Regions from separate parts of the Nonomuraea roseola genome, predicted to be linked through region 2. Evidence: riboswitches for the same ligand, from Rfam matches in the RefSeq annotation. Region 2 holds a riboswitch; each other region holds the start of a gene.
The links. Region 2 has a riboswitch for cobalamin ahead of ABFX55_RS22755 (ribonucleoside-diphosphate reductase subunit alpha). Riboswitches for the same ligand answer to the same signal wherever they lie in the genome.

Region 1: it holds a riboswitch for cobalamin, as region 2 does, so the genes downstream of both, ABFX55_RS30755 (CbtB domain-containing protein) here and ABFX55_RS22755 (ribonucleoside-diphosphate reductase subunit alpha) in region 2, are expected to answer to the same signal.
Region 3: it holds a riboswitch for cobalamin, as region 2 does, so the genes downstream of both, cobN (cobaltochelatase subunit CobN) here and ABFX55_RS22755 (ribonucleoside-diphosphate reductase subunit alpha) in region 2, are expected to answer to the same signal.

The regions. Positions count from the first base shown of each region.
Region 1 covers NZ_BAAAXC010000015.1:1,656,739-1,666,403, forward strand. The annotation lists gene ABFX55_RS30730 (cobyrinic acid a,c-diamide synthase CobB) at 1-17, opposite strand, end outside; gene cobO (cob(I)yrinic acid a,c-diamide adenosyltransferase) at 26-628, opposite strand; gene ABFX55_RS30740 (magnesium chelatase subunit D family protein) at 630-2,708, opposite strand; gene ABFX55_RS30745 (histidine phosphatase family protein) at 2,705-3,307, opposite strand; gene ABFX55_RS30750 (CbtA family protein) at 3,313-4,074, opposite strand; gene ABFX55_RS30755 (CbtB domain-containing protein) at 4,084-4,275, opposite strand; cobalamin riboswitch at 4,307-4,435, opposite strand; gene ABFX55_RS30760 (glycoside hydrolase family 38 N-terminal domain-containing protein) at 4,540-8,652, shown strand; gene ABFX55_RS30765 (DUF7158 domain-containing protein) at 8,649-9,449, shown strand; gene ABFX55_RS30770 (ROK family protein) at 9,449-9,665, shown strand, end outside.
Region 2 covers NZ_BAAAXC010000014.1:920,131-929,795, reverse strand. The annotation lists gene ABFX55_RS22765 (ArsR/SmtB family transcription factor) at 54-638, shown strand; gene ABFX55_RS22760 (tripartite tricarboxylate transporter substrate-binding protein) at 730-1,638, shown strand; cobalamin riboswitch at 1,643-1,823, shown strand; gene ABFX55_RS22755 (ribonucleoside-diphosphate reductase subunit alpha) at 1,911-4,079, shown strand; gene ABFX55_RS22750 (ribonucleotide-diphosphate reductase subunit beta) at 4,079-5,074, shown strand; gene ABFX55_RS22745 (mechanosensitive ion channel family protein) at 5,088-6,200, shown strand; gene ABFX55_RS22740 (hypothetical protein) at 6,129-7,652, opposite strand; gene ABFX55_RS22735 (DegT/DnrJ/EryC1/StrS family aminotransferase) at 7,825-8,985, opposite strand; gene ABFX55_RS22730 (GNAT family N-acetyltransferase) at 8,985-9,665, opposite strand, start outside.
Region 3 covers NZ_BAAAXC010000015.1:1,646,263-1,655,927, forward strand. The annotation lists gene ABFX55_RS30700 (cobalt-precorrin-5B (C(1))-methyltransferase) at 1-883, opposite strand, end outside; gene ABFX55_RS30705 (cobalt-precorrin-6A reductase) at 904-1,629, shown strand; gene ABFX55_RS30710 (precorrin-2 C(20)-methyltransferase) at 1,710-3,275, opposite strand; gene ABFX55_RS30715 (precorrin-8X methylmutase) at 3,281-3,901, opposite strand; gene ABFX55_RS30720 (precorrin-3B synthase) at 3,898-5,160, opposite strand; cobalamin riboswitch at 5,218-5,343, shown strand; gene cobN (cobaltochelatase subunit CobN) at 5,452-9,135, shown strand; gene ABFX55_RS30730 (cobyrinic acid a,c-diamide synthase CobB) at 9,090-9,665, opposite strand, start outside.

The DNA of each region.
Region 1 (9,665 bases), on a different contig from region 2:
GGCGCGGCGACCACCAGGCGCGGCACTACCACTCGATGCCCTTCTGTCCCTTCTGGCCCGCGTCCATGGGGTGCTTGACCTTGCCCATCTCCGTCACCAGGTCGGCCACCGCGAGCAGCTTCTCCGGCGCGTCCCTGCCGGTGATCACGACATGCTGGCCGCCGGGACGGCCCGCGAGCGTCTCCACCACCTCGTCCAGGTCCAGCCAGCCCCACTTGAGCGGGTAGGTGAACTCGTCGAGCACGTAGAACCTGTAGGTCTCCCCGGCCAGGTCGCGCTTGATCTGCTCCCAGCCCTCGCGGGCGTCGGCGGCGTGGTCGTCCTCGGTACCAGGACGCTGGATCCACGACCAGCCCTCGCCCATCTTGTGCCAGGTGACGGCGCCGCCCTCGGCCGAGTCGCCGAGCACGCGCAGCGCCCGCTCCTCGCCGATGCGCCACTTGGCCGACTTCACGAACTGGAACACCCCGATCGGCCAGCCCTGGTTCCACGCGCGCAGCGCCATCCCGAACGCGGCCGTCGACTTGCCCTTGCCAGGGCCCGTGTGGACGATCAGCAGCGGCCTGTTCCTGCGCTGGCGGGTGGTGAGCCCGTCGTCGGGGACGATCTCCGGCTTGCCCTGCGGCATGTCAACCGGCCTTCCTGTAGTCGCGGATGAGGTCGTCCATCCCGTCGAGCGGGACGAGGTGGGCGCGCAGCCTCGCCGCCAGGCGTCCTGCCAGGCCCAGCCGTACGGGGCCGCTCTCGCAGTCGACGACGACGGCGGCCGTACCGGTGAGCAGGGCCGCGGCGCGGCCCACGTCGCCTCCCGAGGTGGCGCGCCCGTCGGTCACCACCACGAGCAGCGGCCTGCGGTCGGGGTCGCGCAGCCGCTCCACCCTCAGCACCTCGGCCGCGCGGGCCAGGCCCGCCGCCAGCGGGGTGCGCCCGCCCGTGGGCAGCGCGCGCAGCCGCGCCGCGCCCGCCTCGACCGACGAGGTCGGAGGGAGCGCCACCTCGGCGGCGGCGCCCCTGAAGGTGACCAGGCCGACCTTGTCGCGCCGCTGGTAGGCGTCGAGCAGCAGGCTCATGACGGCGGTCTTGACGGTGGTCATCCGCCTGCGGGCGGCCATGGAGCCGCTGGCGTCGACGACGAAGAGCACAAGGTTGCCCTCCTTGCCCTCCTTCACCGCCTCGCGCAGGTCCTCTCCTCGGACGAGCAGGCCGGGTCCGGTGCGTCCGCGCTCCCGCTGGTACGGCGCGGCGGCGGCGATCGTGGCGGTGAGGTGGAGCGAGCGGAGCGGGCCCTCGGGAGCGCGCGCGCCGGTGGTGCGGCCGTGCGGGGTGCGCGCCCTCGACCGCCGCCCCGAGGCGCCGTCGCCGAGGCCGGGCACCTTCAGCCACGGCACCCTGTACGGCGCCGCCACGCCCGCCACTTCCCCGTCCCTCTCGCCGGAGGCTTCCCCTCGTGAGGCTTCCTCCCGGGAGGTTCGGTCGTGGGAAGGCGCCTCCTCGCCGCCGGATCCGACGGCGTCGGCGCCACGCCGGTCACCCGAGCCGTCGCGCCCGCCCGACCCGACCGAACCGTCCGAGCCCTCGGGCCCCTCGGAGCCCTCAGTACCCCGGGAGTCGTCGGTGCCCTGGGCGTCGTCGGGGTCTCCTGAAGGGCGGGAGCCTCCGGGGCCGTCGTCGTCAGGGTTCTCGTCGCCGGGGTTCTCGTCATCTGAGGTCCTGGCCAGCAGGTCCTCCAGCAGCTGCTCGTCCAGACCCGGCGCGTCGAAGGGGTCGCGCCTGCGCCGGTGCGGGAGCGACAGCCTGGCCGCCACCCGCACGTCCTCCGTGGTCACCACCGGTGCCCCCCGCCACGCCGCGTGCGCCACCGCCGCGTGCGCGGTGACCAGGTCGGCCCTCAGCCCGTCCACCTCGAAGGCCGCGCACACCTCGGCGATCTGGCGCAGCCTCGCGTCCGGCAGCTCCACCGAGGCCAGCCGCTCCCTCGCCGCCGCGATCCCCTCGGCCAGCGCCGCCTCCTGCGCGGTCCATCCCGCCGCGAACCCGTCGGGGTCGGCGTCGTGGGCCATGCGCCGCCGTACCACCTCGGCCCGCTCGGCGGGGTCGCGCGAGGCCCGCACCTCGACGGTGAGCCCGAAGCGGTCGAGGAGCTGGGGACGCAGCTCGCCCTCCTCCGGGTTCATGGTGCCGACCAGCAGGAACCTGGCCGCGTGCCGGACCGAGACGGCCTCGCGTTCCACGTAGCAGGTGCCCAGGGCCGCCGCGTCGAGCAGCAGGTCCACGAGGTGGTCGTGCAGGAGGTTGACCTCGTCCACGTAGAGGACGCCCCTGTGGGCGGCCGCCAGCAGTCCTGGCTCGAACGCCTTGACGCCCTCGGTCAGCGCCCGCTCCAGGTCGAGCGAGCCGACCAGGCGATCCTCCGACGCGCCCACCGGCAGCTCCACCAGCGCGGCCGCTCTCGTGACGACCTGCTCGCCGGGCTCGTGCGGCCCGTCGGGGCACTGCGGGTCGGGCAGCCGCGGGTCGCAGGCGAAGCGGCAGCCCGCCAGCACGTCCACGGCGGGCAGCTGGGCGGCCAGCGCCCTGACGATGGTCGACTTGGCCGTGCCCTTCTCGCCCCTCACGAGCACGCCGCCCACGCGGGGCGAGACGGCGTTGAGCACCAGCGCCAGCTTGAGATCGTCGAGCCCGACGACGGCGCTGAAGGGATAGGTCACGAGGCGGCCTTTCGGTTGACGTATCCGATCCGCCACCCCTCGCGGGCGGCGGACAACTGTGTGAGGGAGAGCGGTGCGAGGTCGAAGAGGGCAGGATCGGCCCTGAGCGCGTGACCGAGCGCGGCCCTGATGGCGCCCACGTCACAGACGACGACCGCCCTCCCCCTGCCGCCGCCGCTCGCGCTTCGGCCGGCGTCGCTGTCGCCTTCCTGTTCGTGCCGCTCGTCCAGCCAGTGCGCGACCCTCTCCGCCGCCGCCGCACGCGACTCGCCGCCGTGCGGCGCGGCGTCGCGGTCGGCCAGCCAGCGGGCGAAGGACTCGGGCTCCCGCACCGCGACCTCCTCGTACGGCAGGCCGGACCACCTGCCGTGGTCCTGCTCGGCCAGCGCCGCCACGACCACGGGCTCGAAGCCCATCGCCACCGCCGTCTCCCACGCCGCCCGGGCGGGCGACACGAACGCGAGCCCCGTCTCGAAGGAGCTGAGCGAGGCCGTGAGGCGCGCCGCCGCCTCCAGGCTCGACGGGTCGGCGCCCTCACTCCCCGACGGGAAGCGCGCGCCGCGCATCCCTGGCGTCGAGGCGTGCCGGACGAACAGCACGCCGGTCAGCCGACCCGCGCCTTCGCGCGCTCGCCCGCCAGCGCGAACAGCGCGCCGAAGGCCGCCCAGAAGACCAGCTGGGTGCCGAGGGAGGCGACCCTGAAGTCCCAGAGCAGCGAGGCGGGAAAGCCCGAGGGCACCTCGTCCACGGCGGGCAGCAGCACCCACGCGGCCACCACGGGGACCAGGAAGCACACGCCGCCGACCAGGCCGCGCGCCCACACCTCCTGGACGGTGACCCTGCGGGCGGCCGCGACGCCGATCGCGACGGAGGCGAGCCCGACGGCGACCATCACGACGTAGAGCAGGGTCCTGGCGTTGATGGTCTCCGGGTCGCCCACCGCGGGCGGGTTGGCCGGATACTTCAGGAAGGGGATGAGGACGATGGCGCCGAAGGCGGTCGCGGCGGCGGCGATCGCCAGCAGGGGCTCGGAGCGGGGTCCCACGCGACCGCGCAGCCCGGCGAAGGCGAGGGCGAACACGCCGCCCACCGCCACGCCGTACAGGCCGGTCGCGAGGAAGAGCCCGGCGCGCTGCACCGGCCTGCCGACCACGGCTCCCTCGCCGTGGTCGTGCTCCGCCGGCGCCCCTGCGTCGTGAGAGTGCGGGGCCGACGCGCCGTCGCCGGGGGCGGCCGCCGCCGCGGCCTCCTCCAGCGCGATGGCGCTGTCGATGTGCGGCTCACCGGCGAAGAAGGCGAAGCCTCCGGCGACGAGTCCCGCGAGCAGCCCGACGAGCAGCCCCCTGACCAGCAGGGTTCTGATCACGGCCGGGCCTCAGTGGCACGGCACGCCGAGCAGGTGGCGCCCGTCGTGCATCAGCTCGTGCAGGAACGTACCGGTCTGCGAGATCGCGCCGTTGTCCATCAGGACGAGGTAGGCGAGCAGCATCAGAACGGGCACGGCCAGCAGCCAGCGCGCAAGACGGTGGAGCGGAATCGGGTTCGCAGACGTGGACAGACCACTCATGTAAAGCCTCCTCAGGGATGACGCGTCCCGCTAGGTGAGGTCGCAGCGGTCAGGTGACCTGGCTCCCGAGGTTGTGGCCCCGGATACAGTGGCGCGTCCGCACCGGCATCTCACCGGATTTCCCCTGATTCGCCGCGAAATCTCCCGGAACGTATCTCTTCCTCCGGATCTCGTCAACATCGGCGGCCCCTATGACAACGTTGCCATTGATCTTTCGAAGACCTAGTGTGACGGCGACAGAGCCCCGCCCCCAAGGGAGAGTCAGTGCCCGCACGTCTGTTGTCAGCCGAGTCGACCGACCTGTTCGTGGGGACGGAGGCGCGGCCCCATCAGGTGTTGCGCGTCACCGCCGAGCAGGGCGAGCGCGAGGCCGAGGTGGTGGTGCGCGGCGACGGGGTGGCCGTGGCGGGGCGCGCGGTGGTGCCGGGAGGGAACGCGACCGTCGTCGTCGAGGTACCGCTGACGGTGAGCGCCCCCGTGGGCTCGACGGTGCCGTGCGCCGTCTCCGCGGGTGACAACACTCTCACCGTGGACGTCACGGTCGAGGAGCCGGGCTGGACGATGCACATGGTGTCGCACTTCCACTACGACCCCGTGTGGTGGAACACGCAGGCGGCCTACACCAGCCCGTGGGAGTTCCTCTCCGGCGACGCCACCACCAGGCCGCTGTGGGAGGGCAACGCTTTCGCGCTGGTCGAGGCGCACCTGGCGCTGGCCGAGCGCGACCCCGACTACAAGTTCGTGCTCGCCGAGATCGACTACCTCAAGCCGTTCTTCGACCTCCATCCCGAGCGCAGGGCAGACCTGCGCCGCCTCATGGCCGAGGGCAGGGTCGAGCTGATGGGCGGCACCTACAACGAGCCCAACACCAACCTGACCGGCGCCGAGACCACGATCCGCAACATCGTCTACGGCATCGGCTACCAGCGCGACATCCTCGGCGGCCTCCCCCGCACCGCCTGGCAGCTCGACTCGTTCGGCCACGACCCGCAGTTCCCCGGCTACCTCGCGGCGGCCGGACTGACCGGCAGCGCGTGGGCCCGCGGCCCCTTCCACCAGTGGGGCCCGATCAACAAGAACTTCGGGCAGGCGCACGACGACGCCACGCTCATGCAGTTCCCCAGCGAGTTCGAGTGGATCTCCCCCTCGGGTCTCGGCGTCGTGACGCACTACATGCCCGCCCACTACTCGGCGGGCTGGTGGATGGACTCCTCCGCGACGCTGGAGGAGGCGAGCCGGGCGGTCCACGAGCTGTTCAGGGCGCTGAAGCCGGTCGCGGCGACCAGGAACGTCCTGCTGCCCGTCGGCACCGACTACACCCCGCCGAACAAGTGGGTCACCGAGATCCACCGGTCATGGGCCGAGCGCTACGTCTGGCCGCGGTTCGTGTGCGCGGTGCCGCACGACTTCTTCGCCGCGGTCCACGCCGAGACCAGCGCCTTCAGCCCCCAGACGCGCGACATGAACCCGGTCTACACCGGCAAGGACGTCTCCTACATCGACACCAAGCAGGCCCAGCGCGCCGCCGAGGTGGCGGCGCTCGACGCCGAGCGGCTGGCCGCCTTCGCGTCGCTGCTCGGCCTTGGCCGCTACCCGCACGTGGCGATGGACAAGGTGTGGCGCCAGCTGGCCTACGGCGCGCACCACGACGCGATCACCGGCTCGGAGTCCGACCAGGTCTACCTCGACCTGCTCACCGGCTGGCGCGAGGCCTACGACCTGGCCGCGGACGCCCGCGACAGGGCCCTCGACGCGCTCGTGGCGCGGGTGGAGGCCGACGGCCGTGCCGTGGTGGTCGCCAACACGCTCTCCTTCGCCCGCGACGGCGTGGTCCGCGTGCGGCTGGAGCCTGGGCTGCGCGTCGACGCCCCTTCGGTCACCGAGGAGGGCACGCAGGTTTTCCTGGCGAAGGACGTGCCGTCCATGGGCTGGAGGAGCTTCCCTGTCGTCGAGGGAGAGGCCGAGGGCTGGGCCTCCGTCGAGGGCCACACCATCGAGAACGACCTGTGGCGACTCACCGCCGACCCCGCGCGGGGCGGCGCCCTCACCTCCGTCCTGCGGGAAGGGCGCGAGCTCCTCACCGGGCTCGGCAACGAGCTGCGCCTGTACGACGAGTACCCCCAGCACCCCGACATGGGCGAGGGCCCATGGCACCTGATGCCCACCGGCCGCGTCACCGCCTCGGGCGACACCACCGCCGTGGTCAGGGCGCAGACCAGCCCGCTCGGCGCTCGCCTGGTCGTCACCGGAACGCTCGGCGAGCTCACCTACGAGCAGACCGTCACGCTCGTCGCCGACAGGGTCGAGTTCGCCACCCGCGTCCTCGACTACTCGGGCGCCGACCGGCTGCTGCGCGTGCGCTTCCCCGCCCACGTCCCCGGCGCGCTTCCCGTCTCCGACGTGGCCGGCGCGGTCGTGGGCAGGGGCTTCGCGCTGCCCGACGCCGACGCGGCCGAGCATCCCTGGACACTGGACAACCCGGCCAACACGTGGTTCGGCCTGTCCTCCACCGCCAGGGTGGATCTCGGCGGCGAGGGGGCGCGGGCGATCGGCGTGGCCGAGATCGTCGCCGCCTCCGAAGCCGCGGCTCCCGAGGCCCGCGACCTGGTCGTGGCGCTGGCCAGGGTCGGCGTCACCGCGACCACCTCGACGGCGTCGGGCAGCAGGTACGGCTGGCTCGCCGTCGACTCCAACCTGCCCGACGTCCGGATCGTCCTGGGCGGGCCCGACGTGAACCCGCTGGCCGCCGAGCTGCTCGCGCGCAGTGACCCCGCCTACCTCGACGCGCTGAAATCGGGCGCGAGCAGGGTGTGGGTGCCCGCGGAGCGTCCGCTGGCCGAGGTGTGGCGGCCCAGCGCCGACCTGCGCGACGTGCGTGCGCTGCCCGCGCTGATCGTGGCCGACCCAGGCGACCCGCTGCTGGACGGCGCGGTCATCCACGCCACCTGCCCGCTGGGCGAGGAGGTGCTGGAGGACAGGACGGTCGCACTGCTCACCTACGGCCTGCCTGGCTTCGCCGTCGATCCCTCGGGGGCGCTGCACCTGTCGCTGATGCGGTCGTGCACGGGGTGGCCCTCGGGGGTGTGGGTGGACCCGCCGCGCCGTACGACGCCTGACGGGTCCGGATTCCAGCTCCAGCACTGGACGCACGAGTTCTCCTACGCGCTGGCGGCAGGCGACGGCGACTGGCGCGCGCTCGCGCTCCCCTCGGCAGGGCAGGAGTTCATCACCCCGCTGCTGCCGCGCGTGGTCTCCGCGCAGGACGGCGACCTGCCGCCTTCGCACTCGTTGCTGCGCGCGGACCCGCCGCGCGAGGTGCTGTTCAGCACGGTCAAGGCCACGGGCAACCCGCTGGCGCACGGCACGAAGGGCGGTGGCGACGGTGTGACGATCAGGCTCGCCGAGTCCACGGGGCTGGGCACGAGCGCGGCGCTGCACTCGCCCGTGCTCGACCTCGGCGGCCTGACCACGTCCGACCTGCTCGAGACGCCCGGCGAGCCCGCCGACCCTGAAGAGCTGCGGCTCGCGGGCTCCGAGGTCGCCACCTTCCTGACGCCCGCGCCGCTCCACGCGGAGGGCGAGGAGCTGGGCATGACCGCCGAGCTCGCCCAGCCCGTTCACAGCCGCTACTGGCTGCACAACAAGGGCCCCGCGCCGCTCGGCTACCTGCCCGTGAGCATCGCCGCCTCTCCCGGCCTGGTCACCTCGCGCGAGCCGTTCGAGCTGGACGTCGTGCTCTCCTCCCACCTGGTCGACACCGCCCACGAGGGCGTGGTCACCGTGGACCTGCCCGACGGCTGGAGCGCCGCCCCCGCGCGGCGCGTGTTCCGCCTCGAACCAGGGGGCCACGTCCGCTTCCCTGTCACCGTCACCTCCGAGCCTGGAGCGGGAGACGGCCTCCACTTCGTCGCCGTCCGCACCGAGACGGAAGGGCAGCTCGTCGAGGACGTCGTCACGGTCGCCCTCGGCGACGCCCCCGAGCTGCCCGCGCCGATCGCGACCGTCCCCGAGGACGGCGTGGCCGCCCAGGGCGCCGAGAGCGCGCAGGCCCTGCCCACGGGGCTGACCGTCACCCCCGTCACCGAGTCGCTCTCCCTGCGTCCCGGCGACACGACCGCCCTGGTCGTACGGCTGGCGAACACCACGGCAGGAACCATCAGGGGCGAGGCCCAGCTGGCATCTCCCTACGGGACGTGGGAGCTGCTCCCCTCGGTCATCCAGGCGTTCACCGTCGCGCCAGGCTCCGAGGCGGAGATTCGCTTCCCCGTCACGGTCCCCGCCGACGCCGCCGAACTCCGCTCGTGGGCGCTTGCCAAGGTCATGTGGTTCGGCCGCTGCCAGTACGCTCCCGCCGTCACCCTGGAGGTCACCCGATGATCGGGCTCGTCGACGGCCAGGCCGTCCCCCACGACGTCCTGGACACCCGGCTCCGCGACCTGAGGCAGGGCCCGCTCCACGCCGCCCTGCCCGTCCCCGGCAGTTCGGAGGAGCGCCAGATGGCCCGCTGGGTCACCCAGGTGATCCTGACCGAGGTGCTGTGCGAGCGGGAGGCGCTGTCCAGAGGGCTCGCGCCGCTGGAGGGTCCGCCGCTCGACCGGCTCGCCGCCGTCGAGCTCGGCTCCATCAACGCCGCCGCCTACAACGGCAGCCCGTGGGTGCGGGCCGTCCACCAGGCCGTGACCGCCTCCGCCGAGGTGCCCTCCGCCTGGTCGTCCGCCCCTCCTCCGCCCGCCCCTGCGCTCCACCGGGTACGGCACGCCCTCTTCGCCGACCTGGCGGAGGCGGCGGCCGCGACACCGGCCGACCTGGAGCCCCTCGGCGCGATCCCGCTCGGCTCGCTGCCGTCGGCGATCGCGCAGGCGGTGCGCGGCACGCCGTACGGCACGCTCGCAGGACCCGTCCGCGACGCCCTCGGCTGGCACGTCGCCCTCGCCGAACCCGCGCCCACCGCCCCGGAGCCCACGGCCCTCGGGCCCGCCGCTTCGAAGTCCACCGCTCTGGAATCCGGAGGGCCGCAGTCCACGGCTCCGGAACCCACCGCTCTCGTGACCGCCGCCAGGAGGCGGGCGTTCGTCCAATGGCTCGACGTGCAGCGCGCCACCCGCGTGCGGCTCGTCCACGGCCTCGAACATCCTGGCGACCCCCGCCAGCCCGACAACCACCACAAGCACTGATGACTCACGTACTCGCCATTGACATCGGCGGCACCAAGCTCGCCGCGGCCCTCGTCGACCGGTCGGGCGCCGTCCTGCGCTCCTCCACCGTGCCCACCCCGCGCGAGGACGTCTTCGGCGCCCTCGCCCTGCTCATCACCGAGGTCGTCGCCGACGGCCCGGCTCCCTTCGCGGTCGGCATCGGCTGCGCGGGCCCGCTCAACCTCGCCTCAGGCA
Region 2 (9,665 bases):
TCTCGGCAAAGGCTTCTCTGCAGATATCCTTCTGGAGTATTAGGCTCCTCCTCATGAAGGATGACAAGCCGTGGGTGCTGGATGATCCGGGCAGACTGAAGGCGCTTGCCCATCCGATGCGCCGGGCCATGCTGCGCCACCTGGGGCTGCACGGGCCTGCGACCTCCACCACGCTCGGCTCGCTGCTGGACGCCAAGACCGGCACCACCAGCTACCACCTGCGCCAGCTGGAGAAGTACGGGTTCATCGAGGAGATCGCCGAGCGCTCGGCAGGACGTGAGCGGTGGTGGCGGCGGGTGGAGACCGGTGACATCCGGCTGCCGCTGCCTGCCGAGCTCGCGCCCGAGGACCGTCCCGTGCTGGCCGAGTTCCACAGAATCGGGTACGAGGAGGACAAGGGAATCCTGCTCGACCTGCTGCCCGCCGCCTACGAGGCCGATCCGGCCTGGGTGAAGGTCTCGAGAGGCCTCGGCAGGATGCGGCTGGAGGAGCTGGAGGCGTTCTTCGAGGAGTACCTGGCGCTGATGAAGAAGTACAGCCACAGGGCCACCGACGTCCCGCCGGGCGCCAGACCCCTGTACCTGCGTCTGCTGGCCCTGCCCGCGGACCTGCCCACCCCGCCCGCACGGGAGGAATGAGCCGAACGGCCACCCTGCCGATTAACTCGCTGTGATGTACCGATAACGTGCTGTATGGGGCAGTCGGGACCGGAAGCGGGGGAGGGCGCGCATGCGCCGTCGGGACTTCGTGGCGGGGGCACTGGGGGCGCTGGCGTGCCTGACCGGATGCGGCACCGAGCCGGGCCGTCCCGCGCCCAGGTTCTTCTTCGTGGCGGGGGGCGCCACGTGGGAGCCTGTGGCCGAGACGCTGTCCAGCCTGCTCGACCCCGCCGACCTGGCGCAGGACGGCACCCGGCTCACCGTCACGGGACTGCCCGCCCTGGCCGCCGCCGAGATGAACAGGGTCGGCGAGCGGGGCGCCCCGCTGGCCAGGCTCATCGGGGACGTCGAGGTGCTGGTGGTCCCCGGGAAGTCCCGCTTTCGCGACTTCGACGCCTTCGCCGCGCACCTGGTGGCCTCTCCGGGAGAGACGGCCCTGGCGGGCAGGAAACAGGGGGAGTCGGACCACCTGCTGTTCGGGCTGGTCGCGCGAGGGCTCGGCGCCGACGCGAGAGTGCTCGACTACGCCGGCTACCCCACCTGCGCCGACGCGGCCGACGCGCTGCTGGCAGGGAAGGCGGGTGTGGCGGCGGGCCCGCTGGGCCAGTGGCGCGAGCGGATCGGCGAGGGCAGGTTGCGCGTGCTGGCCGTCTCGTCGGCCGAGCGGATCGAGGGGATCGACGCGCCCACGCTGCTGGAGTCGGGGGCCCGCGTCGACTTCACCGACTGGAGCGCGGTGCTCGGGCCGAACGGGATGGGCGAGCGCGAGAAGGCCAGGGCGGTCGACCTGCTCGACGAGGTCGTCAGGTCCGAGCGGTGGCTGAAGGCGTGCCGCGTGAAGGGGTGGACGCCGATCCCCCTGCTCGGCGACGACTTCGGCGTGTGGCTCAAATCCGAGACCGCGAGGACGCGCACGGTGCTGGGCGAACTCGGCCTCCTCGACACAACCTGTGGGCGTGGTTGCGTCGGCGGCCACTAGATGTAGGATCCTGGACGTCGCTGGTTCGCCCCCTCGCAAAGGGGCGGAGCAAAAGGGAACCTGGTGCGAGACCAGGACTGCCCCGCAGCGGTGAGCGGGAACGACCGCCGTCATGGAAGCGACGGCCAGTAGGCATGTGATCAGCGCCCGCGAGTCCGAAGACCTGCCAGCGGTATGACCTGTCCAGGGCCTCGAGGGAGGGCCCGGGGGTGACGCGGCATGCCCGCGTGCTCTCGCCTGCCCTCACGAGGATGAGCTCGCGAGGAGAGAGCGTGACACAGATCGTTGAGGTCGACCGCAGGCTGGCCATCGAGGAGGCCGCCGCCAGGGTGATCGCCGACCCTGAGAACTCGAAGGTCGCCGCCAGGCTCCTGGCCGAGGAGATCGCCGACGAGGCCGCCACGCACGGCGTGCGCACCTTCTCCGAGTCGGTCGCCGCCACCCACGCGGCGGGCCTGCTGCAGGACGGCCTGGCCGCGTTCGTGAGCGCTCACTCACCCGAGCTGGACGCGCTGATCGACGAGAGCGCCGACGACCGGTTCGAGTACTTCGGCCTGCGCACCGTCTACGACCGCTACCTGCTGCGCCACCCCGAGACCAGGCGGGTGCTCGAACGGCCCCAGCACTTCATGCTGCGCGTCGCGTGCGGCCTGTCCGCCTCCGTCGCCGAGGCCGCCGAGCTGTATGCGCTGATGTCCACGCTGTCGTACCTGCCGAGCTCGCCCACCCTGTTCAACTCGGGCTCACGCCGTCCGCAGCTGTCGTCCTGCTTCCTTCTCGACTCGCCGCGCGACGAGCTTGAGGGCATCTACGAGAGGTACGGCCAGGTGGCCAGGCTCTCCAAGTACGCGGGGGGCATCGGCATCTCCTGGACCAGGGTCCGCTCCCGCGGCTCCCTGATCAAGGGCACGAACGGCCACTCCAACGGCATCGTGCCGTGGCTGCGCACCCTCGACTCCAGCGTCGCCGCCGTCAACCAGGGCGGCCGCCGCAAGGGCGCCGCGTGCGTCTACCTGGAGACCTGGCACGCCGACATCGAGGAGTTCCTGGAGCTGCGCGACAACACGGGCGAGGAGGCCAGGCGCGCCCACAACCTCAACCTGGCCAACTGGGTCCCCGACGAGTTCATGCGCCGCGTCGAGGCCGACGCCATGTGGTCGCTGTTCGACCCGAAGCGCGTGCCGCACCTCACCGACCTGTACGGCGAGGCGTTCGACACCGCCTACCGGGCCGCGGAGGCCGAGGGCCTGCACACCCGCCAGATCCCCGCGCGCACCCTCTACGGCCGCATGATGCGCACGCTCGCCCAGACCGGCAACGGCTGGATGACCTTCAAGGACGCCGCCAACCGCGCCTCCAACCAGACCGCCCGCCCCGAGAACGTCATCCACCTGTCCAACCTCTGCACCGAGATCCTCGAGGTCACCAGCGACGGCGAGACCGCCGTGTGCAACCTCGGCTCCATCAACCTCGCCGCCCACCTGGCAGGGGAGTCGATGGACTGGACGCGGCTGCGCGCCACGGTCAGGACCGCGGTGCGCTTCCTGGACAGGACGATCGACCTCGGCTTCTATCCGACGCCCGAGGCCGAGGCCGCCAACCTGCGCTGGAGGCCGATCGGGCTGGGCGTGATGGGCCTGGCCGACGTCTTCTTCTCGCTGCGCCTGCCCTTCGACTCTCCCGAGGCCCTCGCGCTGTCCACGAGGATCGCCGAGGAGATCGCGCTGGCCGCCTACGACACCTCCGCCGACCTGGCGGTCGAGCGGGGCCGCCACCCCTCCTACGGCGACACGCGGGCCGCGGCGGGCGTGCTGCACCCCGACCACTACGGCCTCGGCTCCTCGCCCGCGTGGACGGCCCTGCGCGAGAAGATCGACAGGACCGGGCTGCGCAACTCCCTGATGGTCGCCATCGCGCCCACCGCGACGATCGCCTCGATCGCGGGCTGCTACGAGTGCATCGAGCCGCAGGTGTCGAACGTCTTCAAGCGCGAGACCCTCTCGGGGGAGTTCCTGCAGGTCAACAGGTATCTGGTGACCGATCTCCAGCGGCTCGGCCTCTGGACCCAGGAGATGCGCGACGCCGTCAAGCGGGCCGACGGGTCGGTCCAGGACATCGCGGGCATCCCCTCCGAGCTGAAGACCCTCTACAGGACCGCGTGGGAGCTGCCGCAGAAGGCGCTCATCGACCTGGCGGCGGCGCGGACGCCGTACATCGACCAGTCGCAGTCGCTCAACCTCTTCATGGCGACCCCCACGATCGGGAAGCTGTCGTCGATGTACGCCTACGCGTGGAAGCAGGGGCTGAAGACGACGTACTACCTGCGCTCGCGCCCGGCCACCCGCATCGCCCAGACCACCGTGCAGGCCCTGGTCCCCGCCGAGGCCGAGGCCGTCGCCTGCTCCCTTGAGAACCCCGAGATCTGCGAGGCTTGCCAGTGATGCTGCTCGACCCCGGCATGGACCTGACCCTGCGCCCGATGCGCTACCCCGACTTCTACGAGCGCTACCGGGCCGCCATCCGCAACACCTGGACGGTCGAGGAGGTGGACCTGCACAGCGACCTGGCCGACCTGGCCAAGATGACGCCGCAGGAGCGCCACCTGATCAACCGCCTGGTCGCCTTCTTCGCCACCGGCGACTCCATCGTCGCCAACAACCTCGTGCTCAACCTCTACCAGCACGTCAACGCGCCCGAGGCCCGCCTGTACCTGTCCAGGCAGCTGTTCGAGGAGGCGGTGCACGTGCAGTTCTACCTGACGCTGCTCGACACCTACCTGCCCGACCCCGACGAGCGCGTCAAGGCCTTCGCCGCCGTCGACAACATCCCCTCCATCCGCGACAAGGCGGAGTTCTGCTTCCGCTGGATCGACACCCTCGCCGACCTGCGCAGCCTGGAGACCAAGCAGGACCGCAGGGCCTTCCTGCTCAACCTCATCTGCTTCGCCGCCTGCATCGAGGGCCTGTTCTTCTACGGCGCCTTCGCCTACGTCTACTGGTTCCGCTCCCGCGGGCTGCTCAGCGGCCTGGCGACCGGCACCAACTGGGTCTTCCGCGACGAGTCGATGCACATGGAGTTCGCCTTCAGCGTCGTCGACACCGTCAGGGCGGAGGAGCCCGACCTGTTCGACGACAAGCTCGGCGAGCAGGTCACCCTGATGCTCGAGGAGGCGGTGGCCGCCGAGCTGGCCTTCGCCCGCGACCTGTGCGGCGACGGCATGTCGGGAATGAACGTCGACCAGATGCGAGAGTACCTTGAGTACGTCGCCGACCAGCGGCTGCGCCGCCTGTCCATGCCGATCAGGTACGGCACCGCCAACCCCTTCGGGTTCATGGAGCTGCAGGACGTGCAGGAGCTGGCGAACTTCTTCGAACGCAGGGTCTCGGCATACCAGGTGGCGGTGGAGGGCAATGTGACCTTCGACGAGACATTCTGAGACATTAGGGGGCATGACTGTGTCGCCGACGGACTGGCTCCTCCTCATCGGGTCCGTCTTCGCAGCCGTCGTGGGAGTCGAACTGGTTCGGCGGCTGCTGCTGAAGGCAGGCCGAACCTGGGACTTCATCGGACACCTCGTGCGCAGGTGCACATGGCCCGGGTTCGCGGTCGCGGCCGTGGTGGCCTTCAACGCCGCCTTCACCCCCAACATGGTCAGCAGGTCGGCCGAGCCGCTGGTCGAGCGGTTCATGGGCGTCATCACCATCGCCGTGGTCACGTGGCTGGTGATCCAGGCCGCCTACGCGGTCACCGACCTCGTCCTCGACCAGCTGGAGCGGGTCGAGGAGGACAACCGCAGGGCCAGGCGGACCAGGACCCAGATCGCCCTGGTCCGCAGGGTCGCCGCCGCGGTGATCATCGTCATCGCCTTCGGCGCGGCGCTGTTCAGCTTCCCCGAGGTGCGGGCGCTCGGCGCAGGACTGCTGGCCTCGGCGGGCATCTTCGGCGCGATCATCGGCATCGCGGCGCAGTCCACGATCGGCAACATGATCGCCGGGCTGCAGCTCGTCTTCAGCGACGCGCTGCGGCTCGACGACGTGGTCGTGGTGAACGGCGAATGGGGCAGGATCGAGGAGCTCACGCTCACCTACGTCGTGGTCCGCTCGTGGGACGAGCGCAGGCTGGTCTTCCCCGTCTCCTTCTTCACCCAGAACCCGTTCGAGAACTGGACCAGGCACGGCAGCAGGGTCATCGGACACGTCTACATCAGGGTCGACTGGTCGGTGCCGGTCCCCGAGCTGCGTGAGGAACTGCACCGCTTCATCAAGGATCACCCCCTGTGGGACCAGAAGGACTGGACGCTCCAGGTGACCGACGTCCTGCCCAACGGCCTGGTGGAGCTGCGCGCGCTGATGAGCGCGGCCGACTCGGCCTCGGTCTGGGACCTGAAGGCCGACGCCCGCGAGCACCTGGTGGCCTACCTCAGGGCCAACCACCCGCACGCGCTGCCCCGTTTCAGGGTGGAGAGCTCCTCCTACGGCGCGTTCGCCGACTCAGGACCCGGGGGCTGGCCGAAGGACCCGCGTGGCGCCCGCGATCAGCGCGGTGGCCAGAACCCAGCCTGACACCACCAGCGTCCAGGCCACCCAGGCCGTCCACCCCGCCGGCTCGTAGGCGCCGCGCACCTCGAACACGCTGACCGGCACCAGCAGGTCGAGGCAGTAGACGAAGGGGTTGAACGTGCGCACCTCGTCGGGGTCCACCTGTACCGGCGGCACCCTGGTGAAGATCGCCGTTCCTGCCGCCAGCAGGAGCGCCGCCCACAACCCCGCCAGCCATGAGCGGTAGCCGTAGCCGACCATGAGGTCGAGCAGCCGCCCCCACGCCCTGCCGGGCGCGCGCAGCGTGCCGCGCCGCTCGCGCTGCTTGGCCAGCAGCACCCGCCGCGCGTCGGGCTCGTGCCCGATGCGCCGGTACCACGAGGCCAGCTGCTCGTACGGCTGTGGCCGGTACCCGTCGGGGTCGCGGCGCAACCAGTCGAGCCGCTCGGCCACGGTCCACTCGCCGCGCAGGGTCTCGTAGCTCAGCCCGTTGAGCTGCACCTGGCCCGGGTAGGCGTCGGGCGCGTCGAGCAGCACCCCGAAGCGGGAGTAGCCCAGGTTGACCTCGCCCACGACCTCGTCGGGCCGCATGATCACCTCGTCGGCCTGCATGTGGCTCAGGTGCAGCGCCCGCCCCTCGGCCCGCACCGAGGCGTGGTGCAGGGAGAGCACCCCGTCGATCCGCGCGCCGCGCATCCTGACCGTGCCCTCCGCCGTGAAGCCCCGGCTGAGCTCGACCGTGCCCGCCGTCACGAAGTCGGCGTTGACCGCGCCGACGTGGGCGCCCTCCAGGTAGAGCCCGCCGGGGAAGTCTCCGCCGATCAGCCGGAGGGCGCCGTCGGCGCGCAGGCCGCGCAGGAACGTGCCGCCGCCCACCGACAGCCCTCCCGCCCACAGCGCCCACTCGTGCATGGTGTTGCCGGCGTCGCCCTCCGGCTCGCGAACGTCGCCGAAGGCCGACTCGGAGGTCGTCATGCGGCGCGGCGGCGCCGTCAGCACCGCCCTGGACAGGCGGCACTGCCCCTCGACGCGCGCGTTGTCGAGGCGCACGCCCGCGTGCACCGTGGAGCCGTCGAGCTCGAACAGGCCGTCCACCCGCATCCGCGAGCCCCTGAACCTGGCCAGCTCGCAGCCGCGCAGCCGGACGCCCCTGGTCGTGGCGTCGGTCAGGTCGACCGTCTCGGCCAGGTGGCAGTTGAGCAGGTAGAGCGTGGCGTCGATCGCCGCGTCGGACAGGTCGAGGACACCGGTCACGCGGGCGCCCGCCAGCCGTACCCCCGGCACCTGCCCGGGGGTGCGCTCGACCGCGCCGAGGAGCAGGGCGGCGATCACCTCGGCGCGCACCTCCCGCTCGCGCCCCCATCGGCCGGCCTGCGCGGGATCGTCGAGCTCCTTGTCGCCCTCCCGCAGATCGACCCACGCGCCGGTGGGGAAGGCCCGCCACAGGCGGCGTTCTGCGGGAGATAATCTGCGCACGCCAGAATTTTAATGTGTGGCGGTTTCGCGAATTGCGCTATTACCTTTGTGAGTGTTCGCGAGAGAGAAAGGTCCATTTCTTTCTCAGGTCTGACCGGCGGGAATGGCGCCCCCCGGCTGGATGTGAACTCCTGGAGCCCCGGGCCTGGACCCACGCCAGCCGCGCCCGGGGTCAGACGTCTGGTGGAACGGCGGGCCGGACCTTGAGGTCGGCGAGCAGTCCGGCCACCCGCCGGGCGCGCAGCGGGTCGACGGGCAGGACATGGCTCGTCCACCAGCGGGCCACCTCGGGGTCCGGCCCCTGCGCGACCAGGTCGAGATAGTCGCCCAGCGGCGGGTCGTAGACGAAGCCGGGCACGACGCCCCGCCGCTCCAGCTGGGCGACGACGGTGTCCCTGTCCTCGACCACCAGCGGCACCCGCAGCAGGGGCTGGGGTTCGGCGTGCCGTACCCCCTCGGCGGCCCACGGCGTCTCACGCAGCAGCCTGACCCCCGCCAGACGGGGCTCCCGCTCGCGGTCGATCACCCTGAAGCGAGAGCGCTGGTATCGGCGCAGGAACGGGCCCTGCCGCATCCGCCAGTCGGCCAGATCGATGGACAGCCAGTAGTCGAGCGCGGTCAGCGCCTTCTCCATGTCGCCGTGTTCGCCGTCCGCACCGGGGCGGCCGAGGCCGTCGAGCGCCGCGCGCAGGTCGGGCTCGCGGGCGGGCAGGCGGTGTCCGGTCCACCGCACGAGGCCCAGACGCCGCAGAGCGTTCCATACCGGCCTGACCAGCCCGGTCCTGTAGATCGTCTCCCTGATCACAGGACGCAGGACCGCGGGCAGCTGGCGGCCGGGAACCAGCAGCTCGTCGCGCGCGGCCGCCAGGGCCTGCAGGTCCGCGGGGTCGGGGCAGGTGAGGAAGCCTCCCGACATCGCCCTGCCGTGCTTGGCGAGGCTGAAGACCCCCGCCGCCCCGAACGTGCCGGCGGGGCGGCCCCGCACGGTCGTCAGCATCGCGTGCGCGGCGTCGTCGATGATCGTCACTGCGTGCCGCGAGCAGGCCGCCGTGAGCGCGTCCATCCGGTCGGGCTGGCCGTACAGGTGGGTGGTGAGCACCCCCGAGACGCCGCTCCAGTCGACGGACTCGACGTCGAGGTTGCCGTCGCGCCACGAGACCGGCGCCATCACCGGGATGAGCCCGGCCGCCAGCACCACGAACAGCACGCTCTCGCAGTTGGTCGGGGCGAGCAGCACCCGCTCGCCGGGCCTGAACCAGTGACGCAGCGCGAGGAGGAGGCCGAACCTGGCCGACGGCACGTGGAGGCAGTCCTGCCCGATCCTGTCGCGCATCATCGGCCCCTGGCGGACGCGCGTGTCCCGTACGCGCGAAGCACCTTGTCGGCGGCCCTGTAGAGAACGGGGGTCTCGAGCACGAACCTGCGCGCGAGCCTCACGGGTTCGTGACGCGCGCGGTGCACGGCGGCGCCGAGGGTGCGGCGGCGCACGACACCCTCGCCGACGGGCGCGCCGTGGCTGCGCAACGCCTCCTTGTACTCCGAGCCCGTGCCGATGCCGAGGTCCATGGCGCGCAGCCCCGCCGCCGCTGCCGCCTCGGCCATGCGCAGGTGCTGGATGAGGCCGGGGGAGTACTTGGCGAAGGAGGGGTCGTAGGCGGGGAACCAGCCCACGAGGACGGAGTCCGAGCGCAGGCCGAAGTGCCCGGCGACGGGCCTGCCGCCGACGTACATCATCGACAGCGGCCCGGCGAAGGACGGCGTGTCGATCGCGTGCAGCCGCTCGGTCAGCTCCACCACCCACGGCTTTCCGAAACGGTCGGCGCGGCCCATGCGGCGGTACTGGTCGGACTTCCACCCCCGCAGCGTGCGGAAGTCGTCCGGCTCACGAGAGGCGAACGTGAAGCTGACCTCGCCGGCGTCCCTGCCGAGCTTGCGCTCCTTGTACAGCGTGCTCTTGTAGAACTTGGGCGAGCGCCCGGCCAGCGCGCGGGCGTACTCGGCGTAACCCGCCGA
Region 3 (9,665 bases), on a different contig from region 2:
TGTTGGCGCCCCTGATGCGCTCGGCCAGCTCCGGCGCGGCGACCAGCCCCGCCAGCAGGCCCAGGTTCACCTGCGAGCGGCCCGAGTGCAGGTCGAGGTGGCCGTCGGCGAGCTTGGACAGCTTTCCCACGCCGCCCGCGATCGTCAGCCTGGGCACGGGGTGGCGGCGCAGGTACTTCAGCACCGCCCCCGCGAAGTCGCCCATGTCGAGCAGCGCGTCGTCGGGCAGGCCGTACAGCTCGGCCGCCACGCGCTCGGAGGTGCTGCCCGTGCACCCCGCCACGTGCGTACGGCCTGCGGCGATGGCCACGTCCACGCCCCTGCGGATGCTGTCGATCCAGGCCGAGCACGAATACGGCACGACGATGCCCGTCGTCCCGAGGATCGACAGCCCGCCCAGGATGCCGAGCCTGGGATTCCAGGTGCGCTTGGCCAGCTCCTCACCGTGTTCGACGGAGATCTCCACGACGACGTCGCCGTGGCCGCCGATGGCCGCGATGTGCTCGGCCATCATGCGGCGGGGCACCGGGTTGATGGCGGGCTCCCCCACCTCCAGGGGCAGGCCAGGCTTGGTGACCGTGCCCACGCCCCGGCCTGCCGTGAACGTGATGCCGGTGCCGGGGGCGGCCTGCCGTACGGTCGAGGTGATCAGCGCGCCGTGCGTCACGTCGGGGTCGTCGCCCGCGTCCTTGACCACCGAGGCCGAGGCGAAGCCGTCGCCGAGCGACTCCCTGGCCAGCGCGAACGCCGGACGCTGCCCCTTGGGCAGGGTGATCGTCACAGGGTCGGGGAAGTCGCCGGTGAGCAGCGCCGTGTACGCGGCCGCCGTCGCGGCGGTCGCGCAGGCGCCGGTGGTCCAGCCGTGACGCAGTGGCGTGGTCATGCTTCGAGGATGGGGGACGAATGCGGAGGGTTCTGATCCTGGGTGGAACGGCGGAGGCGCGCGCCCTCGCGGCGGAGCTCTCCGGACGGGTCCACGTGGTGTCGTCGCTGGCGGGACGGGTGCGCGATCCCCGGCTGCCGGTGGGCGAGGTCCATGTCGGCGGGTTCGGCGGGGCCGAGGGGCTGGCGGCGTGGCTGTCCGCCGAGCGGATCGACGCGGTCGTGGACGCCACGCATCCCTTCGCGGCCAGGATGACCGCCTCGGCCGTGGAAGCCTGCGGTACCACCGGGACGCCCTTGCTGGTGCTGCGGCGGCCGGGATGGGCGCACAGACCGGGATGGCGGCAGGCCGACTCCCTGGAGGAGGCCGCGCGCCTGCTGCCCTCGATGGGCAGCAGGGTGTTCCTGACGACGGGACGGCGGAGCATGCCGGTGTTCGCCGGGCTGACCGACCTGTGGTTCCTGGCCAGGTCGGTCGATCCCCCCGAGCCGCCCATTCCCGGAAATTTCCTGATACTGCTGGCGCGCGGGCCGTACACGGTCGAGGGTGAGCGGGAGCTGATCCGCGCTCACGGGCTCGACGTGCTGGTCACCAAGGACAGCGGCGGCTCGCTGACGGTCGCCAAGCTCGACGCCTTCGAGGAGGCGGGACTGCCGGTGGTCGTGGTCCGCAGACCGCCGCTCCCCGAGGGCCCGGTGGCCGTGGAATCCCTGGCGGCCGCCGCGGCGTGGGTCCACGCGGTGTAGCAGGTTCCGGGAGCGCACGCCGGGGAGCGCCTCGGGATTCCGAGGTTCCACCCCGTGGAGCGCCTCGGGATTCCGGGGGTTCACGCCGGGTAGCGACGCGGGGTGTAGACGGTGCCGCCGTCCGTCGCACGGGTGGTGGAGGAGCCGATGATGAGCAGGCAGCGCATGTCCACCTGCGCGGGGTCCAGCTCGCCGAGCGTGGTGACGGTGATCGTCTCCTGCGGGCCTCCGACGTCGCGGCCGATCACCACGGGGGTGGCCGGGTCGCGGTGCTCCATGAGCAGGTCGCGGGCGGCTCCCACCTGCCAGGTACGGCTGCGCGAGGCGGGGTTGTAGATCGCCAGCACCAGGTCCGCCATCGCGGCGGCGCGCAGCCGGTCGGCCACCACCTCCCACGGCTTGAGCAGGTCGGACAGGGAGATGACGCAGTAGTCGTGCCCGAGCGGCGCGCCCGCCCTGCTCGCCACGGCGTGCGCGGCCGTCAGCCCGGGGACGATCCGCACAGGGACGCCGGGAAAGTCCTCCGCCGCCTCCAGCACGGCGCTCGCCATCGCGAAGACGCCGGGGTCGCCCGAGGAGACGACGGCCACCCTGCGGCCTTCGCCGGCCAGCGACAGAGCGTGCGCCGCGCGCTCCGCCTCGACCCTGTTGTCGGTGCGGTGCCGGATCTGGCCAGGCCGCTGCGGCACCCTGTCCACGTAGGGGCCGTAACCGACCAGGTCGGTCGCCTCGGCCAGCACCTGCCGGGCCTCGGGGGTGAGCCACTCCTCGCCGGCGGGCCCGAGCCCGACCACGGCCACCCCCACCCAGTCCCCCTCGCCACGCCCCTCGTCGCGACCCGTGAAAAGCCCCGACGTTCCGTCGCGACCTGCGGAAAGGCGCGGCTCGTCGCGCGTGCCGTCCGCGGAGAGCGCCGGCAGGTCGGCGCGCCTGCTGCCGCTGGGCAGCATCGCCAGGGAGAAGTAGGGAACGCTGGCCGGATCCACATCCTTGAGGCGCTCGATCCGCTGGTTCGCCGTGGTCGCCCGCTCGACGTACCAGGCCTCGTCGAGCCGTCCGGCCTCCGCCAGGGCGTCCCTGACCTTCTCGAACGTCCGCCCCAGCTTGAGCACCGCCACCGAGTCCGCGCTCCTCAGCTTCTCGGCGATCACCTCGGCGGGAAGCGTGCCGGGCAGGACGGTCAGCGTCTCCTCGTGCTCCACCAGCGGACGCCCCAGCACCGCGGCGGCCCCCGCCACCGACGTGACCCCCGGCACCACCTCGGTCTCGTAGCGATGGGCCAGCCGCTTGTGCATGTGCATGTAGGAGCCGTAGAAGAGCGGATCACCCTCGCACAGCACCACCACGTCCCTGCCCGCGTCGAGATGAGCCGCCAGCCGGTCGGCGCACTCGGCGTAGAAGTCGTCGAGCGCGCCCTGGTAGCCGCCGGGATGGTCGGTGCTCTCCGTGGTCAGCGGATACTTCAGCAGTTCCTCGGCCTGGCCCTCCCGCATGTACGGCAGCGCGATCGAGCGCGCGATGCTCCTGCCGTGCCTGGCGCTGTGATAGGCGATCACGTCGGCCTGGCCGATCAGCCTGGCCGCCTTCACCGTCACCAGCTCGGGATCGCCAGGACCCAGGCCCACGCCGTACAGCCGTCCCGCCACCGTGTTCACTCTCGCTCACTGGCGATCGCGTTGACCGCGGCCGCCGCCATCGCACTGCCGCCCCTGCGGCCGTGCACCACCAGATACTCCAGGCCGCTGCTCGCCAGGGCCTGCTTGGACTCGGCCGCGCCGATGAAGCCCACCGGGATGCCCAGCACCGCCGCGGGCCGGCCCGCGCCCTCCTCTACCAGTTCGAGCAACCTGAACAGGGCCGTCGGCGCGTTGCCCACCGCGACCACCGCGCCGTCCAGCCTGTCGCGCCACAGCTCCAGCGCCGCCGCGCTGCGCGTGGTCCCTGTGCTCTCCGCCAGCGCGGGGACGCTCGGATCGCCGAGCGTGCAGACCACCTCGTTGTCGCGCGGCAGGCGGCTCCTGGTCACGCCCGAGGCGACCATCATCGCGTCGCAGAGGATGGGCGCGCCGTCCCGCAGCGCCCGCCTGGCGTCGGCGACGACCTTCTCCGAGTAGCCGAGGTCGGCCACCAGGTCGGTCATGCCGCAGGCGTGGATCATGCGAACGGCCACCTGGGCGACGTCCTGCGGCAGACCGCTCAGATCGGACTCCGCACGGATGGTGGCGAACGAACGCCGGTAGATCTCGGCGCCGTCACGGATGTAGTCGCTCACATGTCCCCTCTGGTCTCTGTCTTCTCGGTCTTCTCTGTCTTCCTGCCATGCCCGACCCGGTAGCCGGTCGGGGTGGCGACCACGTCGACGACCTCTCCCTTCGGACGCCCGCACCGCCGCTCACACCCGGCCCAGTGAACGAGGACACCCTCGGGGACGGCCGGCGTGGACGGCTCTCGTGTGCCGGTGGCCCACCGCCTGGCATCGCCTTGGACGTCGGCGAGCGACTTGGCGCACCCGGGACTCCCGGTACAGGCGCTGAGCCCCGCCCAGGCGGTGCCGGGCCCGGTGACCAGCCCCGCCCTGGTGAGCTCGTCGGCGACCCGCTCGACGTCCTCGGGACGGAGGTCGGGAAGGACGGCCGTCCGCCAGGGCGTGACCCGCACCTCGCCGGCCACGTCGGCGAGGGCCCTGGCCTGGTCCGCGGAGAGCCGTCCCAGCGGGACCACCACCTCCAGGGCGACCCGGCCGTCCCGCTGCGGGACCACCCGCGCGTCCGGCGCCCGTAAGCTCCCGATCTCTCGGGAGAGACGGCCCGGTGACACGCCCCCGTCCCTCGATGCGGCCGGCTGCAGGCGGGAAGCGAGCAGGGCGGGGCCGTCGGGTAGGTCACTGACGCGCCAGGCCGTGCCACCGGACAGCTCGAGGAAGGCCGAGGCGGCCGCGAGCATCGAAGGGACCACCTCGTCCACGAGCACAGGGATCCCGGCCGTCGCCCCTCCGAGGTGGAGGAGGCCGCCGGAGGGCGAGGTGGCCAGGAAGGTCACGTCGGCGCCGATGGGGAGCAGGTCGCCCGTGCCGTCGTCGAGGGCGAAGAGGAACCGGCCCGACAGCTCGGCCAGCTCAGGACTCGCGCACAGCCCCCGGTCCAGGGCCGTGACCAGCGGACGCACGTCCACCAGAGACGCGTCCACCCGCCCGGCGAGCGGCGAGGCGAGGATGTTGCGCACCCGCTCGTGCGTCTCCGACGGCAGCAGCCCCACTGCGGCGATCCGAGCGGCGAACGCCCCCGCTTCCGCCGCCGATGGAGCGGCGGTGGAGGGGAGGCCTCTGAGCTGGAGGTTGGCGCGGGAGGTCAGTTCGATGACGCCCGAGCCCAGCTCGGCGGAGCAGTCGGCCACCTCTCGCAGCTGGGTAGCGGACAGCGCGCCGCCCGGGATGCGGATGCGGGCGAGAGCGCCGTCCGCGGCGATGTGGACCTGTAGCGCCCCCGGACAGGCGTCAGGGCGCACATGTCCGTAAAAGTCGGCTATGTCCACGGGGAGGATGGTAACCCGTCCAAAACCCTCTAGGCTGATCGCAGACGAGGGCGAACGGAGGAAGCCGGTGCGATGCCGGCGCGGTCCCGCCACTGTAACCGGGGAGCGAACCCCACCGAAGGCCACTGTCCGGCGACGGACGGGAAGGCCGGGGTGAGCGTCGATCCGGAAGCCAGGAGACTCCCGCTCTCGTGACACCCGCGACCGGGGCGAGGACCCCGAGGGAGGAGTTCCGCCGTGCCCGAGGCGACCCCCGAAACCCCGTCACAGGCGACCCCCGACGCCCAGAGCGTGGTGCTGTTGCTCTCCACCTCCGACACCGACCTGCTGAGCGCCAGGGCGAGTGGCGCCGCGTACCGGCTGGGAAACCCCGCACGGCTGACACCCGAGGAGCTGCCCGCGCTGGTCGAAGGCGTCGACCTGGTGGTGGTGCGGCTGCTCGGCGGGCGCAGGGCGTGGGAGGAGGGCCTCGACCGGCTGCTCGCCGGCCCCAGGCCGGTAGTGGTGCTGGGCGGGGAGCAGGCGCCTGACGCCGAGCTGATGGAGCTGTCCACGGTCACCGGCGGCACGTGTGCCGAGGCGCACGCCTACCTCGCCCACGGCGGCCCAGGCAACCTGGCCGAGCTGCACGCCTTCCTGTCGGACACGGTGCTGCTGACCGGGCACGGGTTCGCCGCACCCGAACCGACGCCGACGTGGGGCCTGCTCGACGAAGAGCCCCGATCCGCCGCCGACCCCGGCGACGAGCGCGGGTCCACCGCCGGCCTCCACGAGGGGCGCGGTGCGGAGCGGCCCGTGGTGGGGGTGCTCTACTACCGGGCGCATCACCTGGCAGGGAACACCGCGTTCGTCCGCGCTCTCTGCGAGGCGATCGAGGAGGCGGGCGGGCGCGCGCTGCCCGTCTTCTGTTCCTCGCTGCGTACGGCGGAGCCCGAGCTGCTCTCCGTGCTGAGACAGGCCGACGCGCTGGTGGTGACCGTACTGGCGGCAGGGGGCAGCAGGCCGGCGACCGCGGGAGCCGGAGGCGACGACGCGGCGTGGGACGTCGGCGCGCTGGCCGAGCTGGACATCCCCATCCTGCAGGGCCTCTGCCTGACCACGAGCAGGCAGGCGTGGGAGGAGAACGACGACGGCCTGTCCCCGCTGGACGCCGCCTCGCAGGTGGCCATCCCCGAGTTCGACGGCCGGATCATCACGGTGCCGTTCTCGTTCAAGGAGGTGGACGAGGACGGCCTGACCGTCTACGTGGCCGATCCCGAGCGCGCGGCCCGCGTGGCGGGCACCGCCGTACGGCATGCGAGGCTCAGGCACGTCCCGAACGCCGACAAGAAGCTCGTGGTGATGCTGTCGGCCTACCCGACCAAGCACGCGAGGATCGGCAACGCGGTCGGCCTCGACACCCCCGCGAGCACCGTGAAGCTGCTGGCCAGGCTGGCGGAGGCCGGCTACGACCTGGGCGAGGGCCTGCCCGGCGTGGCAGACCAGGACGGCGACGCGCTGATCCACGCCCTCATCGCGGCGGGCGGGCAGGACCAGGAGTGGCTGACGGAGGAGCAACTGGCCGCCAACCCCGTGCGCATCCCCTCCGCCACCTACATCGAGTGGTACGCCACGCTCCCCGAGGAGCTGCGCGAGGCGATGGAGCGGCACTGGGGCCCGCCGCCTGGCGAGCTGTTCACGCACGAGGGCGACATCGTCCTGGCCGCGCTCAGGGCGGGCAACGTCGTGGTGATGGTGCAGCCGCCTCGGGGTTTCGGCGAGAACCCGATCGCGATCTACCACGACCCCGACCTGCCGCCCAGCCACCACTACCTGGCCGCCTACCGGTGGCTGTCGGCGGAGTTCGGGGCGCACGCGATGGTACACGTCGGCAAGCACGGCAACCTGGAGTGGCTGCCGGGCAAGTCGGCGGGGCTGTCGGCGGCGTGCGGTCCTGACGCGGCGCTGGGCGACCTGCCGCTGGTCTACCCGTTCCTGGTGAACGACCCCGGCGAGGGGACGCAGGCCAAGCGGAGGGCGCATGCCGTCCTGGTGGACCACATGGTGCCGCCGATGGCCCGCGCGGAGACGTACGGGGACATCGCCAGGCTGGAGCAGCTCCTCGACGAGCACGCCTCGATCGCGGCGATGGACCCGGCCAAGCTGCCCGCGATCAGGGCGCAGATCTGGACGCTGATCCAGGCCGCCAGGCTCGACCACGATCTTGGACTGGCCGATCGGCCGCACGACGCGGAGTTCGACGACTTCCTGCTGCACGTGGACGGCTGGCTGTGCGAGGTGAAGGACGCGCAGATCCGCGACGGCCTGCACGTGCTCGGCGCCGCCCCCGAGGGCGCGGTGCGGGTGAGCCTGGTGCTGGCCATGCTGCGCGCCCGCCAGATGTGGGCGGGCGCGCAGACACTGCCGGGGCTCAGGGAGGCGCTGGGTCTCGCCGAGGACGGCAGCGCGGGCCTGGGCGACGTGGACGCCGCCGAGGAGAGCGCCAGGGCGCTGGTCGAGGGCATGGAGGCAAGGGGCTGGGACCCCGCCGCCGCCTCCGAGGTGACCGAGTCGATCCTCGGCACGACAGGGCTCTCCGCGCGGGAGCTCGCGCTCGGCGGAAAGCCGGAGGCCGGGCGGGAGACGGTGGCGCGGATCCTGGAGTTCGCCGCCACCGAGGTCGTCCCCAGGCTCGCCAGGACGACCGACGAGATCGACCACCTCCTGCACGCGCTCGACGGCGGCTACGTCCCGGCAGGGCCCAGCGGCTCCCCGCTGCGCGGCCTGATCAACGTCCTCCCGACCGGCAGGAACTTCTACTCGGTCGATCCGAGGGCGGTGCCGAGCAGGCTGGCGTGGGAGACGGGCCAGGCGATGGCCGAGTCCCTGCTGGCCCGCTACCGCGCCGAGACCGGCGAGTGGCCGAGCTCGGTGGGGCTGTCGGTCTGGGGCACCAGCGCGATGCGCACGGCGGGCGACGACGTGGCGGAGGTGCTCTCGCTGCTCGGCGTGCGCCCGGTGTGGGACGAGGCGTCGAGGCGGGTCACCAGGCTCGAACCCGTGCCGCTGGAGGAGCTCGGCCGTCCGCGCATCGACGTGACGGTCCGCATCAGCGGCTTCTTCCGCGACGCCTTCCCGCACGTGGTGGCCATGCTGGACGACGCGGTGCGCATGGTGGCCGCCCTGGAGGAGCCCGCCGAGGACAACCACGTGCGCGCCCACGTCGCCGCCGACCTGGCGGGACACGGCGACGAGCGCAGGGCCACGATGCGCGTCTTCGGCTCGCGCCCCGGCGCGTACGGCGCGGGCCTGCTCCCCCTCATCGACAGCCGCAACTGGCGCGACGACGCCGACCTGGCCGAGGTGTACGCGGTGTGGGGCGGCTTCGCCTACGGCCGCGACCTGGACGGCGTGCCCGCCCGCCAGGACATGGAGAGCGCCTACCGCCGCATCGCGGTCGCGGCGAAGAACATCGACACCCGCGAGCACGACATCGCCGACTCCGACGACTACTTCCAGTACCACGGCGGGATGGTGGCGACCGTACGGGCGCTGACGGGACGCGCGCCCGCGGCCTACGTGGGCGACAGCACCCGCCCCGACGCCGTGCGGACGCGCACGCTGTCGGAGGAGACCTCGCGGATCTTCAGGGCGCGCGTGGTGAACCCGAACTGGCTGGCCGCGATGCGCCGCCACGGCTACAAGGGCGCCTTCGAACTGGCCGCGACCGTCGACTACCTGTTCGGCTACGACGCCACCACCGGCGTCATCGCCGACTGGATGTACGACAAGCTCACCGAGGCGTACGTGCTCGACCCCGAGAACAGGGAGTTCATGGAGCGGTCGAACCCGTGGGCGCTGCACGGGATCGCCGAGCGCCTGCTGGAGGCCGCCGAGCGGGGGATGTGGGAGCACCCCGACCCCGACGTGCTGCGCGACCTGCAGGAGGCCTACCTCAAGGCGGAGGGCGATTTGGAGGACGACACCAGCCGCTGAGCGGCGCTCGGCGTGCCGGCCCAGTGCAGGTGCAGGTAGGAGGCGGTCAGGAGCGGGTCGCCGTGGCCGTCTCCGCCGCCCTCCCACCGGAAGAGCGGCTCGCCGTCCGTGGTCACCGCCGTTCTGTGGAACTCGTGCCCCCTGTACGGCTCGCCTGCGCGGGTGAGCAGCGAGTCGCGGGTGGCGACGGCGTCGCGGTAGCCGAGGGTCAGCCTGGGCGTCATTTCCGCCTTCGCCGGGATTTTTCCGCACATGGTGTGGTCGTCGAGGCTCTCGCACAGGTACAGCAGTCCCGCGCACTCGGCCGCGACAGGGCCGGGGAAGGCGGCGATCCGGCGCTTGAGCGGCTCGTTGGCGGCCAGGTCGGCGGCGTACATCTCGGGGAAGCCGCCGCCGATCACGACGCCAGCCGTCCCCTCCGGCAACGCCTCGTCGCGCAACGGATCGAAGGTCGCCACCTGAGCCCCTGCCGCCTGGAGCAACTCGGCGTGCTCGGCGTACCCGAAGGTGAACGCCGCGCCCCCTGCCAC